3 regions of the Bradyrhizobium sp. CCBAU 53421 genome follow, and region 1 is predicted to be linked to each of the others. Evidence: predicted binding sites of a transcription regulator. Region 1 holds the regulator's gene; each other region holds the start of a gene.
What was found. The regulator PhoB, encoded in region 1, activates phosphate uptake and scavenging genes when phosphate is short. The targets are predictions, from matches to a motif close to TGTCATNNANCTGTCAT.

Region 1 (2,268 bases):
GCAGCGGAACTTGGCAATGTGACGCGAAATGCCGTGATCGGCAAAGTGCATCGGCTCGGCCTCTCCGGCCGCGCCAAGGCCCCCTCCACGGCTGCTCCGCGGCAGCGCAAGGCGCGCCCCGCCCAGCATATGATGCGGGTGGCTCGCCCGGTCTCGCGCGGCAACACCGCGCTCGCCCATGCCTTCGAGGTCGAGATGGAGCCGGATCCGATCTCCTTCGACAACGTGGTGCCGATGAGCCAGCGGCTGTCGCTGCTCGAGCTCAACGAGGCCACTTGCCACTGGCCGGTCGGCGATCCCTCGAGCCCGGAATTCTTCTTCTGCGGCGGCAAGGCGCTCGCCGGCCTGCCCTATTGCGCGCATCACTCGCGCGTCGCCTACCAGCCCGCTGCCGATCGCCGCCGGCCGTCGGCAAAGCCACAAATCAAGTAGCACTCGGGAAACCAGCCTGGACTGCAAAAACAAATCCCCGCGGAAGCGGGGATTTTTTTGTGAGACGCGTAGCCCGGCTGCATCACCGGTGTCGTCCCGGCGAAGGCCGGGACGCATACGCCGCGGCCGACGCAATCGGCAAGCGGCCAGACGGCTTTCTAACAACACCCATTCGTGGTTATGGATCCCGGCTTTCGCCGGGACGACACCGGTGCGGCTTGAGATTGCCGCACAGCCTTACGGCTGCGGCTCGGCCTTCGCGAAGCGGTCGTCGAGCGCGTAGCCGGCGCCGCGCACGGTGCGGATCGGATCCTGCTCGCGGCCCGGATTGAGCAGCTTGCGCAGGCGGCCGATATGCACGTCGACGGTACGCTCATCGATATAGATGTCGCGGCCCCAGACACTGTCGAGCAGCTGCTCGCGGCTGAACACGCGGCCGGGATGCTCGAGGAAGAATTCGAGCAGCCGATACTCGGTCGGCCCGAGATCGATCGGACGGCCCGAGCGCGCCACGCGGCGCTTCTCGCGATCGAGCTCGATGTCGCCATAGGTCAAGACGGTCGCTAGCCGCTCCGGGCTCGCGCGACGCAGCAGGCCCTTCACCCGCGCCAGCAATTCCGGCACCGAGAACGGCTTGACGATGTAGTCGTCGGCGCCGGTGGCAAGCCCGCGCACGCGCTCGCTCTCCTCGCCGCGCGCGGTCAGCATGATGATCGGAAGCTGCTTGGTCTCGGGCCGTGCCCGCAGGCGGCGGCACAGCTCGATGCCGGACAGGCCCGGCAGCATCCAGTCCAGCACCACGAGGTCGGGAACGCGCTCCTTCAGGCGGGTATCGGCATCGTCGCCGCGCCCCACCGTTTCGACATCGTAGCCTTCCGCATCGAGGTTGTAGCGCAACAGCGTCGTCAGCGCTTCCTCGTCTTCGACTACCAGAATGCGTGCGCTCATCGGTCTAAGTTCTTTCTCTGTGGTGATCCGTTGCCCTGACGCAAACCGAAACGCCTACTTCCTTCAGCATAATCTCCGCGCAAGCGGCTTGTCGCGGATCGCACACCTAGTTGCCCGGCACCGTGGTGGCAAAGTTGGTCATGTCGCCCTTCGGGCGCTTGTCGGTGATCTGCTGGCCCTCGATCATGTAGAACACGGTCTCGGCGATGTTGGTGGCGTGATCGCCGATCCGCTCGATGTTCTTGGCGCAGAACATCAGATGGATGCAGAACGAGATGTTGCGCGGGTCCTCCATCATGTAGGTCAGCAGCTCGCGGAACAGCGAGGTGCAGATCGCATCGACCTCCTCGTCGCCCTTCCAGACGTTCATCGCCGCCGGCAGATCGTGCGCGGCATAGGCGTCGAGCACCGACTTGACCTGCGACAGCACGAGGTCGGTCATGTGCTCGAGGCCGCGGATCAGCTTCAGCGGCTGGAAATCGCTCTCCAGCGCCGCGACGCGCTTGCCCATGTTCTTGGCGAGGTCGCCGATCCGCTCGAGGTCGGTCGCGACGCGCATCGCGCTGACGATCTCGCGCAGGTCGATAGCCATCGGCTGGCGGCGGGCGATCGTCAGCACCGCGCGCTCTTCGATGACGCGCTGCAGATTGTCGATTTCGATGTCGGCCGCGACCACGCGCTTGCCGAGCGCGACGTCGCGCCGGATCAGCGCATCGACCGACTCGGTGATCATCCGCTCGACGAGCCCGCCCATCTCGGCGACCAGGCGGGTCAATTCCTGCAGGTCGCTGTCGAATGCCTTGGCGGTATGTTCAGAAGCCATCATCTCTCTCCTCAGCCGAACCGGCCGGTGATGTAGTCCTGGGTGCGTCGATCGCTCGGCGAGGT
Region 2 (2,268 bases), 1.9 Mb from region 1:
CGACGATCTTGCCGGCGGCGGAGACCACAAGCACGACCTCGGGCTCCGGATTATTCCAGGTCGACTTCGGATGCAGCCCGGCATCCATGCCTGACCCGACCGAGGACAGCGTCGGCGCCTTGGTGAAGACTTCGGCGTCGGGACCGATGCCGACCTCGAGATACTGGCTCCAGGCGTTCTGGTCGATCAGCACCTGCTTCAACCGCATCGCCTGCTCGGAGCCCGGCTTCAGCTTGGAGAGATCGTCGCCGACGAGGCGCACCACCTCCTTGCGGATCGCCTCGGCCGACGACGGGTTGCCGCGTGCGCGCTCCTCGATCACGCGCTCGAGCATCGAGATCGCGAAGGTGACGCCGGCGGCTTTCAGCACCTGCAGATCGACCGGCGCGAGCAGGTGCGGTTTTGCCCTGTCGCGGCTGTCGGGCGGCGTGTTGGCGAGGATGGCGTCGAAATCGCCGATCCGCTCACCACGCGTGGCGCGCAAGGCTGCGGCGGGATCGGCTTCCTCGCACAACGCGCTCACGGTCGGGAAACGCGCGGTGACGTCGAACACGCCGTCCGCCCGCACCGCGACCACGGCCGGCCCGCCGGCCTGCGGCAGCCACACCCGTCCGACCAGCGTGCCGGCGGTGCCGTCCTCCGGCAGGACGTCTTTTGGCGTGAGCGAAATCATCGGCGTCTCCTTTTTTGATCTTGTGATCACTTGTTAGCACAGACCGCCCGGCAGCGTGAAACAGCAGTCATGCCAATGTCATAGAGGGGTAACATCGCCCGTCAATGCTCCCCGTCGTTCCATCTAACACACTGAAAGACGGACCTTCATGACCGCCTCCGCCCTCACCGACGAAGCCATGCGCGACGAAGCCCTGCGTGAGGAAGCTTTGCGCGCCCGCATCCATCAGGAAATGGCCGACAGCCTCGACGAGGAACTCGAGCTCGAGCTCGACGACATGAGGCTCGACGAGCTCGACCATGACGGCGCCGCCGGCAAGCCGTCGATCGACCGCAAGTTCTACTTCCGCGAATTGCTGCGGCTGCAGGGCGAACTGGTCAAGCTGCAGGACTGGGTGCAGCACGAGAGGAAGAAGGTCGTGGTGCTGTTCGAGGGCCGCGACTCCGCCGGCAAGGGCGGCGTCATCAAGCGCATCACCCAGCGGCTCAACCCGCGCGTCTGCCGCATCGCGGCGCTGCCGGCGCCGAACGAGCGCGAGCGCACGCAATGGTACTTCCAGCGCTATGTCTCGCATCTGCCGGCCGGCGGCGAGATCGTCCTGTTCGACCGCAGCTGGTACAACCGCGCCGGCGTCGAGAAGGTGATGGGTTTCTGCACCGACGAGCAATATGAGGAATTCTTCAATTCGGTGCCGGAATTCGAGCGCATGCTGATCCGCTCCGGCACCATCCTCTTGAAATACTGGTTCTCGATCACCGACGAGGAGCAGGCGTTCCGCTTCTCGATGCGGATCCAGGATCCACTCAAGCAGTGGAAGCTGAGCCCGATGGACGTCGAGGCGCGGACCCGCTGGGAGCTCTACACCAAGGCCAAGGAGACGATGCTGGAACGCACCCATCTACAGGACTCGCCGTGGTGGATCGTCGATGCCGTCGACAAGAAGCGCGCCCGGCTCAATTGCATCTCGCATCTGTTGAGCCAGATCCCCTATCAGCAGGTCACCCACCAACCGGTGGCGCTGCCGCCGCGGGTGCGCAACCCCGACTATCACCGCGGCCCGATCCCGCCGGAGATGTACGTGCCGGGAAGGTATTGATGCGGGCGCGCGCTCGCTCAGCTCCATCTCCCCGTTCTTACGGGGAGATGGTTGGGGCGAGGGGCTGCCTCCGCGCCGGCGGGTAATGTTACGCTCGCCGGGTGAGGCGCGCCTGCACAGTTTCGGAATAATAGAATAGTGCCACTGATTTGCCCGACATGTCAAGCTGCCGTGTCGAATGCCGGCACGCCGCCGGCTACTGTGCATGGGGTTGTTTTCGATATTTGGCAGAGCACCCCTGCGCAGGCCGGCTATACGCGATGAGCCTGCCGCAAGCTGGGACAAGGTGAAGAGATGGGCATCTTCTCTTCGCCACGCCTACCAATGGTGCAGGCGCGCGCCCTTGCTGGCAGAATGCCGGCACGCCGCCGGCTACTGTGCATGGGGTTGTTTTCGATATTTTGGCAGAGCACCCCTGCGCAGGCCGGCTATACGCGATGAGCCTGCCGCAAGCTGGGACAAGGTGAAGAGATGGGCATCTTCTCTTCGCCACGCCTAC
Region 3 (2,268 bases), 1.0 Mb from region 1:
CGAGCTCGGCGCTGCAGTTCATCGTCTCGGTGGTCGGCGTGCTGGTGTTCGCGGGCCTCACCGCCTGGGACACCCAGCGGCTGAAGAACGACTACATCTACGGCTACGCCTCGCAGGGTGGCGTGATGGCAGAGCGTGCGGCAATCACTGGTGCGCTGTCGCTCTACCTGAACTTCATCAACCTGTTCACGCTGCTGCTGCAGCTGCTCGGCCAGCGCGACTAAGCGCCTCGAGCGAGCCGATCGATCCAAGCCCCGGCCTAGCGGCCGGGGCTTTCTTTTGCGGGGGGGGGAATGTGGCGTAGCCCGGATGGAGCGGAGCGCAATCCGGGACAGGTTATCCGCGGCTTCAGCAGTCCCGGATTTCGCTTCGCTTCATCCGGGCTACGAAGCGCCAAGCTCCGGCGCTACACCAGCGACAGCTTGCGATCGATTACGAACAGCACCCGTTCGAGTTCGTGGCCGCGGCGCAGGATCAGGCCGGTCGCCGAAATCACGCTGTACATGCCCTGCTTGCGCGCCAGCCGGGGATCCTTCTCGATCCGGTAGATCGGCACTTCGGACGCCCGCCGGAACACCGAGAACACGGCGCGGTCCTTCAGGAAGTCGATCGCATAGTCGCGCCACTCGCCATCGGCGACCATGCGGCCATAGAGATTGAGAATGCGATTGAGCTCAAGTCGATTGAATGTCACGCAGTTGGACTGAGGGGTCGCCGCGACGGGACGCGCCGCGGCGCGACTCCCGCTCGGATCAGTGTCCTCCGAGATCAAACTCATCGAGCGCCTCCTGTCATTCCAGTGACGATCAGGTCCCGAAGGCCGATGCCCCCTGTTCGGGATCGTCACGAGAGTGACATGATCGCGCTAAGCGAGGGGCGCTGCAAGTGCCCCATGGAGGGACTGACGACGCCTTGCTATCACCCCGCTATCTCGCCTCACTTGGCTTCACTACATCATGCGATGTGTAAACCTATGTCCAGGCGCGTAGCCCGAAGCGCCCGGATGGCCGCGAAGGCTCCCATGCGCGCGGAACAAATGACCCGGCGCATAACCCGACGCACCAGGATGACCTGCGACCGATCCGCGCGTATGGAATGATGTTCCCGGCGCGACCATTGAGGCTCCTCCGCCTCGTGCATAACCGGTCGAGGAAGTCGCGGCCATAAGGCCGACCACTGCAACGAGCGCCAAAACTTTCGTCATGGCATCCTCCTCTGCAACTCTGTCCCGCTGAAATAACGCAGCGCCCGGTGCTTGGTTCGGATCGGGAAGCGAAACCAAGGGGTTGGCCGCTTGAATAGGACGTCCCGCAAGCGCGAATGCGGACACGAGGGACTAGGTCGGGACAGCGCCAAAGATTCACGGGAACGTTAGCGGAATCATATTGCTGCCCCACTTCCGCCAATCGCCCGCCCCGCTGCCCTGCGAAAAGAAAATCCTGCGTTGGCCCGGTCCTTTCGGTTCCGGATTCCTCAGCCCCCAGCCCCCCGGGGCCGTCGGGATCGGGCCTGTTCGCAGGGGAGTCAAATCCCAAACACTGGGCCAACGAAAGTTGGTCCTTTTTGTTTTTGGGACCGGCTCAATCAATCCCGCGCCAACAGGATGCGCGAGCCGAGCTTTCGGCGCCTTCCTTTAAGCGCGTCACTGGATGCACGCTTGTCGGATGCACGCTTGTCCGCCGCGTCAGGCAGGCGCCATGACATGCGCGCGGCTCAACGACGCGACTGACGCAGGCTAGCGCAGCGACGCGCTAGTGAAGCGATGTGAATGCGGCGCCCAGCATCGGGCCCGGCTTGTCGCGGTTGCCGTCCTGGACGTACACGGCCGCGGCATCGACACCATCGCGCGTGATGTTCTCCAGCGGCACGGTCCAGCTCCCGGACGAGCCATTCCAGTCACCGACCTTCAGCAGGTTGCGCACCACGTTGTGATACGTGATCTCGTGGCCGCGATTCTCGCCGCGCGCGATCGAGATCGGCACCGACTTCGAGATCGAGCAAATCCAGACTTCGCCGCGCGACACCGCGGGCGACTTGGATGCCGCGACCGACACGTTGATCTGCTTGCCGGTCAGCGTCATCGTCACCGGCACCGACATCACGGCGCCGCTCTTCTCGGTGTCCTTGATCGCGCTCTCGATGCTGGCGCGGTCGCTGCCGATCACATGCGCGGAGCCGTTGATCACCGCTTGCGGCGTGTAGACGTCGCGATCGCCGCGCATATGCGAGTACGCTTTCTGGCGCGCGCTGAAACGGGAATCGGCCAGC

Region 2: a site for PhoB is predicted at 739-755, ahead of ppk2 (polyphosphate kinase 2). Genes of this name have one in related genera too.
Region 3: a site for PhoB is predicted at 842-858, ahead of XH92_RS02050 (DUF2794 domain-containing protein). Genes of this name have one in related genera too.

What each region holds. Positions count from the first base shown of each region.
Region 1 is NZ_CP030047.1:8,653,812-8,656,079, forward strand. It holds gene XH92_RS40075 (GcrA family cell cycle regulator) at 1-432, shown strand, start outside; gene phoB (phosphate regulon transcriptional regulator PhoB) at 670-1,380, opposite strand; gene phoU (phosphate signaling complex protein PhoU) at 1,487-2,203, opposite strand; gene pstB (phosphate ABC transporter ATP-binding protein PstB) at 2,215-2,268, opposite strand, start outside.
Region 2 is NZ_CP030047.1:6,731,672-6,733,939, forward strand. It holds gene XH92_RS31730 (fumarylacetoacetate hydrolase family protein) at 1-673, opposite strand, end outside; gene ppk2 (polyphosphate kinase 2) at 822-1,769, shown strand.
Region 3 is NZ_CP030047.1:422,676-424,943, reverse strand. It holds gene XH92_RS02055 (Bax inhibitor-1/YccA family protein) at 1-224, shown strand, start outside; gene XH92_RS02050 (DUF2794 domain-containing protein) at 407-778, opposite strand; gene XH92_RS02045 (thioredoxin family protein) at 1,752-2,268, opposite strand, start outside.